One region of the Paenibacillus sp. FSL H8-0079 genome, then DNA from elsewhere that is predicted to be linked to it. Evidence: riboswitches for the same ligand, from Rfam matches in the RefSeq annotation. Region 1 holds a riboswitch; the other holds the start of a gene.

Region 1 (6,549 bases):
CGCCAATCCCGTAATCACGCAAGTCGGCAGCAAAGCCCAGCTTCAGGTTTGCATCCACCGTGTCCAGACCTTCTTCTTGGAGCTTGTAAGCTTTGAGTTTGTTGATCAGCCCAATGCCCCGACCTTCCTGTCTCATATAGAGCAATACGCCGTTGCCTTCCTCATGGATCTGTTTGAGTGCCGCATCAAACTGCGGACCACAGTCACAACGATGAGAATGGAATACATCTCCTGTCAAACATTCAGAGTGTACACGCACCAGTACGGGTTTGGAACCATCAATCTCACCTTTGACCAGAGCCACGTGCTCCTTGTTGTCCACAGCGTTCGTATAGGCCACCGCTTGGAACTCACCAAAGTCTGTTGGCATGCGTACAGCCACTTCACGATGAACCAGCTGCTCTTTTTCGTTACGGTAACGAATCATGTCCTGAATACTGATCAGCTTCAGATCATGCTTGCGGGCAATCTCCTGCAGATCCGGAAGTCTGGCCATCGTGCCATCTTCCTTAATCACTTCACAGATAACGCCAGCAGGGTAGGAACCACACATGATAGCGAGATCTACAGCCGCTTCCGTATGTCCGGCACGACGAAGTACACCGCCGTCTTTTGCAATCAGCGGGAACATGTGACCAGGCTTACGGAAGTCCCCGGCTTTTGCCTCAGGATCGATTAGACCTTTCACGGTAATAGAGCGTTCATGTGCCGAGATACCTGTTGTTGTATCTTTGTGATCCACAGAGACGGTGAAGGCTGTTCCATGGAAATCCGTATTTTGTTGAACCATGGGTTTCAGGTTAAGTTCATCCGCACGTTGCTGTGTAATCGGAACACAGACCAGACCTCTACCTTCAGTGATCATGAAATTAATGACTTCAGGTGTCGCCTTTTCGGCCAAAGCGATAAAATCGCCTTCATTCTCCCGATCTTCATCATCCACAACAATGACGGGTTTACCACGCATGAGATCATATATGGCTTCTTCTACCGTGTCCAGAATGGATTGTTCTGACATTGGTCCACCTCCAGTTTATTTCTGTTCTCTACTTTCTTTATGCAAATCCGTGATTGGAGAGAAAATCTTCACTGATACTGCGGGGCTTGCCAGCACCCGTCTCCTGATGTCCTCTCCCATACTGCAGCAAATGATCCACATATTTCCCCAAAATATCGCATTCGATATTGATGGTATCCCCTGTCTTTTTGACATTTAGTACAGTCTCACCAATCGTATGAGGGATAATGGAAACTGTGAATGCGGTCTGTGAAGTATGGACAACGGTCAAGCTAATGCCATCCAGTGTAACTGACCCTTTGGGGATCAGATATTTGAACAACTGGTGATCATCCGGCTTGATCTCAAACACAATTGCATTCTGATCACGAGTGATACTGCCGATCACTCCAGTACCATCGACATGGCCCTGAACGATATGTCCGCCAAAACGGCCGCCTGATTGCATGGCTCGCTCCAGATTAACTTTACTGCCAGATTGCAACTGACTGAGATTGGTATGACGATACGTTTCAGGCATTACATCGGCGGTAAAACCTCCACCTTCCAGCGTTGTCGCTGTCAAGCATACTCCGTTCACTGCCACACTATCGCCAATCTTTAGATCGTCCATGATGGCGGAAGCCCCGATATTCAGGACCATCGCTTCGCCCTTCCGACCAATACGCCGAATCTGACCAACTTCTTCCACCAAACCGGTAAACATGCTGCCGCCTCCCTCGATCATTTCTAAGGATCCTTACTTATTACTTTATGATCCATTTATTTATTCAGGCCACACCGGAATACCGCCAATGCTGATATTATCTCCAACTTGTTCGATTTCCAGCTGATTCAACTGAATCGCCTGATTCATACGTTCCACACCCTCGAAGCGGAAGCTTCCAGGTGTATCATAACCGCCTACAATCTTAGGAGCGATAAACATCAGCAATCGATCGACCAACCGTGCCTCCAACATGGCTCCATTCAGAGTGCCTCCACCTTCAAGCAAAATTGAACCGATCTCACGCTCACCCAGCTTGCTAAGTCCGCTTAACAGATCAACACGTGGTCCAGGACCACAGCGTATAATTTCGATGCCGTAGGCTTCCAAACGCTCAGCAGCTTCAGGACTGGCTTCGTCTGTTGTCAGTACCCATGTTGGGGCTAGACCATCTTTAACCATCTTGGCACCTAAAGGAAGACGCAGCTTGGAATCCACCACAATGCGTACCGGACTAATGCCTTCTACTTGCAAACGGGTTGTAAGCTCCGGATTATCGGCAATAACTGTGTCCACGCCAACCATAATTCCCTGGTGACGATGACGAAGCGCATGAACAATCTCACGAGCGGGCTCGTTGGAGATCCACTTGCTGTCTCCGCTGCGAGTAGCAATCTTTCCATCCAAAGTCGTAGCCGTCTTCAGCGTCACGAAAGGTAGACCCGTTGTAATAAATTTAATGAATTTTTCATTCATGCGTCTTCCACGCTCACGCAATACACCAACTTCAACTTCAATGCCTTGTTGACGGAGCATGCTTATGCCCTTGCCGGATACTTGCGGATTTGGATCTTCACAACATACCACGACACGTTTCACCTTTTCATGAATCAGGCGTTCACTGCAAGGTGGCGTCTTGCCATAATGACTACAGGGCTCGAGTGTAACGTATACCGTACTGCCCTCTGCGTCGCTTCCTGCCATGTTAAGTGCATGCACTTCCGCATGACCGGTTCCACGTTTCAGATGGCTTCCCAAGCCTACAATACGCCCTTCTTTTACAACTACACATCCAACGACCGGATTAATTCCCGTCTGTCCCTGTGCTCGTTCCGCCATATCAAGTGCCAGTGCCATATAAAATTCATCATTGATCATTTCCAAATCCGTTCACCCCGCGGTTTAAAGTCTTAGTCTTAATTATAAAAAATCCCCGTCGAACAATCAGTTCGATGGGGATGATGAGAGACAAATGTCAACAGCAGGAATGAAATGGATACAGCACGCCAACACTTTGCCCAAAACTTCATTTCGAGCAAGTGAAAATAGACACATACCTTAATGAACATCAATTACAGGTAAAGAGCTTCTATAGTGTGGCATATGTATGGAACTGTCCGGCGTATCCGGATCTTCCCTGCACAGTGCAATACATCACAAATAGTGACTGTGCAGCAATACTCCTGCTGAATGCAAACCCGTTAGGTCTGCACCTCTCCTTCTCCCATCCAGACTATACTGTCGGTTCTGGAATTACACCAGATCAGCCATCTGCCATAGGCAGACAGGTCACGGACTTTGCATCAAATGCTGGACTTGTGTCCTTACACTTCTTGCATCACCGCCGGTAGGGAATCGCACCCTGCCCTGAAGGATTGCTTTCGTTATTAATTGGATGTTAGCACTTTAATGCCAAAAAATCAATTGTTTTTTGTTCCTTTTTGTCACATACTAACTTTTAATAAGCTAAGAAACAACAAAAAAACTGCTTCCTCCCAAGGAAGCACGGTTTTTACTTGGAGGCATTTCACATCCATCCATCGCATCATCCTACATATCAGGAAAACACCAGCTCGCCATATGCTTTAATTCTTTGGCATTATAAAATGGAATGCGGTCAGGTTCTTGCAGGGGCGAAGTCGGAAGCGGAAACTCTCTTGTCACTCTTCTGACCCAACTTGTGGAGTCGATCGCGATAGCAGAACATTTCCAGCGTCCATTCGTTCTCGGTCGAAACGTCCCATGCAAATTTGCTTTTGCCGGCATCTCTGGAAAGACACCATCCAGATATTCGACGATGACACGCTTGTCTCTCACTTCATGACAGTATACCGTCACCCATACCCCATCCCGGACCCGAACAGCATATACATCTCCAGACTGAACCTCCCCGGTACCTGCATCAGGAGATGCCTTTGGTACTTTCCCCCGAACACTCCTCTTCTTCTCTAGTGCTCCTAAGATCGTGTCCTTTACTGCTGGACTCACTTCAGGCTTATCCGCAAGAGATATGTTACTCAGATCAAAATCATGGAATATCTTGTTCAGGTTGTTCTCATTGATTCCGACAGATGAGTCCCACCACGCCAGAGGCGCCTGCACTTCAACCCGAACATTGGGGCGCTCGTCACGCTGTATGTAAGTCGTAAATTGAGTTATCATTCCGGGATGTTCCGGCGTATCCAGTATGCCAATCAGAGCTAACGTCTCAAGTAAGTCACGGTAAGCGTATTCCTTTTGTGTAGGCAAAAGACGTTCCTTCTTGAGCGCAACTGCTGCCTTACTATAGCGTGTTTTGGGAGGTAATTCGCGTAGCACCGTTAATACTGCACGGAATGTCCAGCGGTCGTATTCATTGGGTATTGGAAGCTCCTGTGCGGCAGCCAGCTCTCGAAGTGCCAGCATTTGTCCAAAGGGATCACCGTCCAACGGGGTTCCATTGGTCATGCGCCAATACCATTGCAACGTCGTGTCGGTGGCTTGATCTACACTTAATCCGCAGATCTTACAAGTGCTCGAAGATGGATACGGCGTGTGTTCATGGTCTGGCATACTACTTGCAATAAGCTTGCCCGTAAGAAGCGAGCGCCAGATCATGGGTGCTGACCACAAAGAAGAGACAAAGGCCTGCGCTGCATCCTCTATCGTCCATTGATTCGCAAGTTTTTTCAGCTCAGTAATCGTTTCATCATGTTGCGGACGCACAAATCGATTCGGTTCATGCCCGGCTGCCTCAAGCGCTTCTCGATCCTGTGCGGGTACACTATCCGGAACGACATGTCGCGATGCCTGCAGTTCTTCATCCCACAACGAACGATCACTATAAATTTGCTTTAACAAGCTTAGCTGAGTAACGATATCCAAGGTTCATTCATCCTTTCCAATCATCGATTTCGAATACGTGACATGTAAAAAATAAAAAAAGTGCTTCTATAAAAGAAGCACTTCATGTTTGGATCCAGTTAAGCTGAAGGTATTAAGCTTCTACGACTTCAACAGTTTCCATTTTGTCTTTACCTTCTAAAGCGTCTACGAACTCCATACCTTTAGTTACTTTACCAAATACAGTATGTTGTCCATCCAAATGTGGTTGCGGTTGGTAGCAGATGTAGAACTGGCTTCCACCTGTGTTACGGCCAGCATGTGCCATAGCGAGTGTTCCGCGCTCATGTTTGTTCGGGTTGATTTCACAGTTGATTGTGTAACCTGGGCCACCTGCACCGCTACCGTTAGGGCATCCGCCTTGAGCTACGAAGCCCGGGATAACGCGGTGGAATGTAAGACCATTGTAGAAACCGGAGTTAGCCAGTTTCTCAAAGTTTGCTACTGTGTTTGGAGCTTCTTGATCGAACAGGTCGATCAGAACTTCTCCGCCGTTTGCCAATTTAATTTTCGCTTGTTTCGCCATATGTAAATGACTCCTTTCGTATTGACCATCGTTAATGGTACCAAAACGCATGACCCTGGGCCAAGCATTACAGCACTTTTCTTAGTGTACACCGAAAATGTCTGGATCGCAAAAAAAACGGCAACTTTTTTCATGAATTAGCTCAAATACGCAAAAAGCAGACGAAAAAGGAAGTTCCCTTTTCATCTGCTTCAACCGTAAAACTCATATATCCTGAATAATGTAGAGACACATTATCTTTTGACGAATTAGCGAGTTACTGGCTGTTTGCCAATACGTGCAGGTACCAGGTCATTCTGGATGATATCCTGATACGTCTCACGGCGTACAACAACATCCCCTTGACCGTCTTTGACAAATACAACGGCCGGACGACGAATCCGGTTGTAGTTGCTTGCCATGGAGTAGTTATACGCGCCTGTGCAAGCTACAGCGAGCAGATCGCCACTTTCCACTTTTGGCAAGTCCAGATCCCAGATCAGCATATCTCCACTCTCGCAGCATTTACCCGCAACGGATACGGTTTCCTGAGCAGCCTCATTCGCACGGTTGGCAAGCACAGCTTCATACTTGGATTCATACAAAGCAGGACGTGGGTTATCGGTCATACCACCATCAACGGCAACATATTTACGCACACCTGGAATGTCTTTGCTTGTTCCAACGGTATACAGCGTTGTTCCCGCTTCACCCACGATGCTGCGGCCTGGTTCAACCCAGATCTCAGGTACGGCATAGCCGATTTGAGCAAAATGATTTTTAACTGCATCTGTAATAGCCTTCACGTATTGCGCAACTTCAAGCGGCGTATCTCCATCGATATAACGGATTCCGAATCCACCACCAAGGTTAACCACTTTGAAAGCAACGTTAAGACGCTCATATACGCTTGCTGCAAATTCAGCAACACGTTGAACAGCCATCTGGAAGCCTTCAACTTCGAAGATCTGGGAACCGATGTGGGAATGCACACCGAGCAATACCAGGTTAGACTGCTTGGAAGCCAGTTCAATCGCTTCAAATGCTGTACCATTACCGATATCAAATCCAAATTTCGAATCCGTCTGACCAGTGGAGATATATTCATGCGTATGTGCCTCAACACCAGGCGTCACACGAAGCAAAATGTTTACTTTA
Region 2 (6,549 bases), 430 kb from region 1:
TGTCACGGACAATCTTAAGTAAGGGTTGATATTGATTGGAATACACAAACTGTCCCGGCTTGATCCTGTAAGTGCGCAATACATCCATTGTCACGCCCGGGTCCAAGCGATGGTTAGCATCTTGCGCATCGTATGCCACAAAATCAATGACTTGCTGCCCCTCCAGATCTGTTATACGTAATAAAGAACCCTTGCTTACTTTTAGGGCATATCCCGTTTTGGGAGGGATACGAAAAGACTGTTTATGAGGCTGTTTGGTATTCATTCGTCACATTCCTCCGCTATTTTTTGCTTTCAGTATGCGGAGCAAACGAGGCTTTCATGCACTATTTTGGCAACACATCATACTCAGGTGGGTAACGTTCAATGATAAAGGTAGATACACGCTGAACGTTCTAAGCTGGAAACATTGGATTACCTTTCATCCCGATCCAGAGATCTGATTGTTCCAGCTGTGCAGCTAGATGTAATAACCAATCCTCACGTCCCTTGGTTGCCATCACTTGAACGCCCATTGGCAAACCTTCAGGTGTCATATGCAGAGGTAAACTTATCGCAGGCTGACCTGTTAAATTCGCGAGCTGGGTGAACGGAGTATACGTAAGACTTGGCTCAAACATCTCATAGATGAGTTGCTGCTGCTGGGTCTTGTCCAATTCACTAATCCGCATGAGATTACGAATCTGTTCGTCATGAGGTGTCAACTCTCCAATCTTAGGTGCAGAAAAAGCATTAACGGGTGTGACGTAGAAGTCATAGCGCTCAAACAAAGTGGACATCTGAGCGGCAGCTACATCCCATTCAGCCAGACTATGAACAAATTCCGCAGCGGACACCTTTTTTCCAGCTTCAGCCAGAACCCAGGATTCAATCTCCATATCATCGGAAGTCAGCGCCCGGCCCATGGATCGTTCCATGGAAGAGATCATCGCGGCCATCTCACCGCTGTTCATCATATAGTAGTTCTCCATCAACCGGACTCCGTTCACCGGACTCAGTTTTTCTTCAACATGATGACCTTGGTCTTCCAACCAGCGAACGAGCTTATATACCGATTCTTTGGCTTCTGCGCTGACAGGTGTGCCGACAGGCGAATCCGTTGTATACGCAATTTTCAGTTTGCGTTGATGTGGATAGCTCATATCTGCCAAGTAACTGCCTGGAAAGAGTGGAGCATGAAATGCAGCTTCAGGCTGAATGACTTGCAAAGTATCGAGCAGGGCTGCACTGTCCCGAACCGAGCGGGATAGTGCAAAATCAATCGATGCGCCTTGCCATTGACGACCAACTCCCGGTCCTACAGGTGTGCGTCCGCGGGTTGGTTTCAATCCAAACAATCCGCTAAATGAAGCGGGAATACGGATTGAACCGCCTCCGTCACTGGCTCCGGCAAGAGGGACAATACCCGAAGCTACAGCGGCGGCAGCACCGCCGCTTGAACCCCCTGGGGAGTGATTGATATTCCATGGATTGCGAGTTGGCCCATGAAGACGGGGCTCGGTAATATTTTTCAAACCAAATTCAGGCGTATTGGTATGTCCTATGATGATAAAGCCTGCATCACGCAGTCGAGTGACAAAATTGGAATTGCGTAATGCGCGATGCTCGCTGAACAAACGTGAACCTGAAGTTAGAAATTCACCTTCCAAGGATTGCGAAATATCTTTCAGAAGCAGGGGCACACCGGCAAATGGTTGTTCTCCAGGGCGAACCAAGCCGGCTTCCTCCCGTGAACGGGTTTCATATGTACGAATGACCGCATTAAGCTGCGGATTGACTTCTTCAAGGCGTGCAAACGCCGCTTCCAGCAAGTCAACCGGGGATACTTCCCGGGATCGGATCAGTTCAGCCAAACCTACGGCATCGTATGAGGTATATGAGAATGAAGACATTAGTGATCGTTCCTCTCTGAATATAGTTCATCTGTTATTCCATATGTCATCGTACCACCGGATTAGATAAAAGACAAAACATAGAAGGGACGTAGTGCGATGAATTGGATATTCAGTATGAGGGGAGGGAAAAGAGCAGAAGATTGGAGATATTAGTAGTGGAAATAAAAAACCACTGCTCATCAAATGCGATGTGCAATGGTTTTATTTTATATTTGATTATTTGTTTATATGTGATCCTCGGATATATCCGCTTATTCAGTTCGAAGCTTAGGTGCTGCATCGGACGCAGTTGATGATCGTTCCTGCTGTCTGGAGATGGCGAAGAGGACCACCCAGATCAAGATAAAACCAAGCAGTTGCTCCCATGTAATCAGCGTACGGAAAGCAATCCAGTTCACCAACACACCCGCCATCGGGAAGCTAAGTTCCGCGAGAGTTGCAACAGAAGCTTTGGTCGACGACAGACCTTTATAATATAACAGAAGACTGAGCAAACCTGGTAACAATGCCTGACCAAGAATGTTGAGGATAACAGCAGTCTGTTCACCCGTTCCGGACGGAAACGTCCATGCTGCACCTTCGTTCCACGTCATAAAGATCAGGAGCGGGAGAGCAACGACGAAGCGAAGGGAGGTGACCGTTTCATAACGCGCCTGTCCCAGCATCAGTCGGCCCATAACGGTTGAACCTCCCCATAAAGCAGCAGCCCCAAGGGATAACAAGCTGCCAGCATGAATCCAGTTGTCCCAGTTACCTAGTGGCAGTGTAAAGCCAAATGTAAGCAGGTACGTTCCTGCAAGTGCAATGAAGAACAGTCCGCCGAAGCGACGTGGTAACGTTTCTTTCAATAACAGCTTAGCCAGTACGATAGCGAAGAGCGGTTGCATTTTTTGTAATAAAAGTACAGTGTTCGGATCGTTATGTGTAAGTGCCATGGTGAACAATACCGTTGCGAGCGCTGATCCTCCCCATGAGATAAAGATCACGGCAATCCAGTGGCGAGGGCGCAGGTTTTTCAGATCAGCCCGGAATTTCCACAGCACGGGAATCGCTATTAGACTGACGATGATATGTTCCACCAGTACAATCTGCGTGGATGTCATCGTATTAAGCAAAATAATGCGGAAGAGTGGATCCACACCCCAGAGGGCGGCGCCGAGAACAACAAGCCAGAATCCGGTATTACTTCGTTCTTTGCGGTAAACGGTTGATGCAGATGATGTCTTTTCCATATTCAGGACTCCTTCGTCAGAACACGGAATCTTCAGTTGGCAAAATCGACAAAAGCCCCCGTTTCGGTATTTACCAAATAAACGGGGGCTCATCCAAGGACATGCGTCAGGAAAGAGGCCTTCCCGTGAACGGCATGTCAATGTGTTGATCTTCTCTCATCCGGACTGTACCGTCGGCCTTGGATTCACACCAAGTCAGTCGCTACATGTCCTTCGTGAAGAACAAATAGCGAGTCGCGGGCTGGTTCCGAAGAACATCACCGCCGGTCGGGAATTGCACCCTACCCCGAAGATCCTATTCAATTATATAGTGTGTTGAACAAGCTGTAACATTAATAAGTTCATCTTATTCCTGTAAGCGCTAGCAGTTCAAGCATTATTTTTAATAAATGATATTCCAGCTTCCTTGCTGTCTGCGAAGAAGCACGATCTGTCCTGCGTGATACGCATCATGGAGTACCCAGCGAGCTAGTTCGTGTGCCCATTTCTCTTCGGTATCCATATAAACGGCTTCAAGATCTGACTCCTGTAGTGTCGCCATTTGATCTCTCAACTGTTGGGCTAATCGAGTTGTACCCTTCAGTAATGTATTCCATCCGTCTGCATCCGTTGAATCTCCGGGATTCCCAAACGTATACTCATTGGAGTCTACGGCTGGAAGTGCAGGCTCTTTACCTTGGATGCGACATAATAAGCGATGGTTGTAATAATACATATGGTTAACCAACTGCCAGATGCTTAATCCCCCTGCGGGTGGAATCCAAGCTGCTTGCTCCGCTGTAAGTCCTTCCAAGGACTTTGACAAAGGTACAATCCAATTGCATTGATCCCAGGTGTCATCCTTTTGAATAAGTATCACATCTAGTGCTGTTGTCTTCGTCATTCAAGTATTCCTCCTTGAGTGCTGTTTTGATGTAACTAGCTAAACCATCGTAATAAGGTTACAATTAATATAACACATCAAGGATTGAGTGTAACCTTTTTTGTTGAATTAAGGTGGTTACATAGGGCGGAGGTATATATGAACAGGTTATGGACTGATTTTGTAAACAGTGATTATCATGATTGGCGTGGGGGAGATCGATCGGAGGACAGGCTCGGAAAGGCAAGCTGGCAGCAAGATTTCTTGGATCGATGGCAACTTCATGCTTCTGTCCCCGCATCCCCAGAAGATGAGTTGTCGATGAGAAACTTCAGAAATGAATTGTTGGCTCTCGGATCTCGTGTATCTTCCGGAGCATCCTTAACAGAACAGGAACGTAATTGGTTGAATGACTTTATGGAAGCAGGGCATGTGAGAAGAAGATTGACTACAATTGATCAGGGACTGAAGCTCCAGCTGGAAGCCGTAGAAGCTCATTGGCATCAGGTTATGGCTGAAGTAGCTGCTGATTTTGCTGTGACTTTGGTGGAGGGAGAAGCGGGCAGGATTCGCATCTGTGATAATTCGGATTGTCGCTGGATGTTCTATGATGATACCCGAAGCAGAACACAGAAGTACTGTGATGATAAGATGTGTGGAAACCTGATGAAGGTCAGAAGATTTCGAGCGAAACGCAAAACCCAAAATTGAAAAATATTAACATAAACTATATAATGTATATATACTAGCGAAACAATAGTCAGAAGCAGTGCGGATTCGTAAGCAGGATGTGATCGTCTTTCAAAACAAATCAGATGGGAGATGTGTCTTGTGCGGACAAGTTATCTGTTGAAAAATGGCTGTGTGTTGTCGATGGATGCTCGAGTTGGACAGTATAAGAGGGCGGACGTTCTGATTCAAGATTCGTTGATCACGGCGGTTCAGCCCGATCTGGATATTCCGGATGCGGAGGTCATTGATGCTTCATCCATGATTATTATGCCTGGGCTGGTGGACACACATCGGCATGTGTGGGAATCACTGGTCAAAACAGCGGGAACCAACTGGTCCTTGCCAGTCTATTTGCAAAATCTCTATTATGGTGCGATGGGAAGCAAGCTCCGTCCACAAGATAGTTATATTGCCAACCTGCTCGGTTCCTTGGAAGCGCTTAACGCAGGAGTGACGACAGTATTGGATTGGAGCATGCCGTATTCTTCCGAGCACACGGATGAACTGATTCGTGGACTTCAGGATGCCGGGATTCGGGCTGTATTTGCTCATGGAGTACCTGGTGAGACGAACTACTGGAATCGGGATAGTCTGCTCACGTATTCGAATGATGTGAGAAGAGTCAAAGAACGATATTTTTCATCAAGGGATCAATTGCTCACTTATGGACTTGCTATTCGTGGTCCGGAGTTCAGTCATTGGGATACAACGGTGAAGGAGATTGAGCTAGCTCAAGAACTAGATGCGATCTGTTCCATGCATGCCGGATTTGGCAGTTGGGGGTCTGTAGATCGCTCTGTTAGTCATTTGTATGAAGCGGGGCTGTTAAGTCCACGAGTGAATATTGTTCACGGTAACACCATGGGCATGGATGAATACAAAATGCTGGCGGATAGTGGTGCTTCTCTGTCGGTCACACCTGAGGTTGAAATGATGATGGGTCATGGATATCCGGCAACCGGCTATTTTCTCGAACATGGAGGAACCCCTACACTCGGTGTAGATGTGGTGACGTCAACAGGCGGGGATATGTTCTCGCAGATGAAGTTTGCACTTCAAGCTGAACGATCCAGAGCGAATGAACAACTTCTGCAGCAGGTTGAGATGCCAGGTGAGTTGAACTTGCAGTCCAGCCAAGTACTGAGATTTGCAACTTCAGCTGGTGCCCAAGCATTGGGTTTGGAGCAGAAGGTAGGAACGCTGACCCCAGGAAAGGAAGCGGATCTGATCATGATTCGTACCACCGATCTGAATATGTTTCCCGTCCATGATCCGATCGGTGCTGTCGTTCAGTTTGCCAATCCATCCAATGTCGATACCGTGTTTGTGGCAGGCAGACTCGTGAAGCGAGAGGGCAAGCTGCTTCATGTTGATCTGGACGCAATCCGTCATACGGCGATGCAGAGCAAAGATTATCTGTTATCCCAATACCGGATGTCGGACGCGGAGAGAATTGCTTTTTCGTGATTCGTATTTTCATATAACCTCTACCTAATATTACGAAATGAAGGGCCGCATAACGCTATGTGGCTCTTTAACGTGCTTGCATATCGTCGAATTAGACAGGATAAGGTAGGAAGGGACAGCAGAAAAAGACGAAAAGAGCTCTCATTTTCTTAAATTCATATAACAAAGGGTTGAAGAGCTTATTCTTGGAAATTAAGGCTCATAAAAACTGCGCATAATATAAATTATACGCAGTTTTGTTTTAAATCCATTTTCATATTCATTCACGTGCAACAGATCATGATAATTTTCGCGGAAAAAGAACAAAATAAGTGATCTCCAAAAATAAATTTAACCAAGCAACGCGATAACGTGTAGAATT

What was found. Region 1 has a riboswitch for FMN ahead of ribD (bifunctional diaminohydroxyphosphoribosylaminopyrimidine deaminase/5-amino-6-(5-phosphoribosylamino)uracil reductase RibD). Riboswitches for the same ligand answer to the same signal wherever they lie in the genome.
Region 2: another riboswitch for FMN. It lies ahead of MHI06_RS16835 (DMT family transporter); the one in region 1 lies ahead of ribD (bifunctional diaminohydroxyphosphoribosylaminopyrimidine deaminase/5-amino-6-(5-phosphoribosylamino)uracil reductase RibD).

What each region holds. Positions count from the first base shown of each region.
Region 1 covers NZ_CP150300.1:4,223,094-4,229,642, forward strand. Annotated here, with positions in the region: gene MHI06_RS18820 (bifunctional 3,4-dihydroxy-2-butanone-4-phosphate synthase/GTP cyclohydrolase II) at 1-1,018, opposite strand, end outside; gene ribE (riboflavin synthase) at 1,056-1,724, opposite strand; gene ribD (bifunctional diaminohydroxyphosphoribosylaminopyrimidine deaminase/5-amino-6-(5-phosphoribosylamino)uracil reductase RibD) at 1,785-2,888, opposite strand; FMN riboswitch at 3,217-3,383, opposite strand; gene MHI06_RS18835 (hypothetical protein) at 3,555-4,868, opposite strand; gene MHI06_RS18840 (peptidylprolyl isomerase) at 4,981-5,412, opposite strand; gene lysA (diaminopimelate decarboxylase) at 5,661-6,549, opposite strand, start outside.
Region 2 covers NZ_CP150300.1:3,792,659-3,799,207, reverse strand. Annotated here, with positions in the region: gene MHI06_RS16845 (urea carboxylase-associated family protein) at 1-265, opposite strand, end outside; gene MHI06_RS16840 (amidase) at 396-1,892, opposite strand; gene MHI06_RS16835 (DMT family transporter) at 2,147-3,127, opposite strand; FMN riboswitch at 3,272-3,425, opposite strand; gene MHI06_RS16830 (DinB family protein) at 3,510-4,010, opposite strand; gene MHI06_RS16825 (CGNR zinc finger domain-containing protein) at 4,149-4,700, shown strand; gene MHI06_RS16820 (amidohydrolase family protein) at 4,812-6,188, shown strand.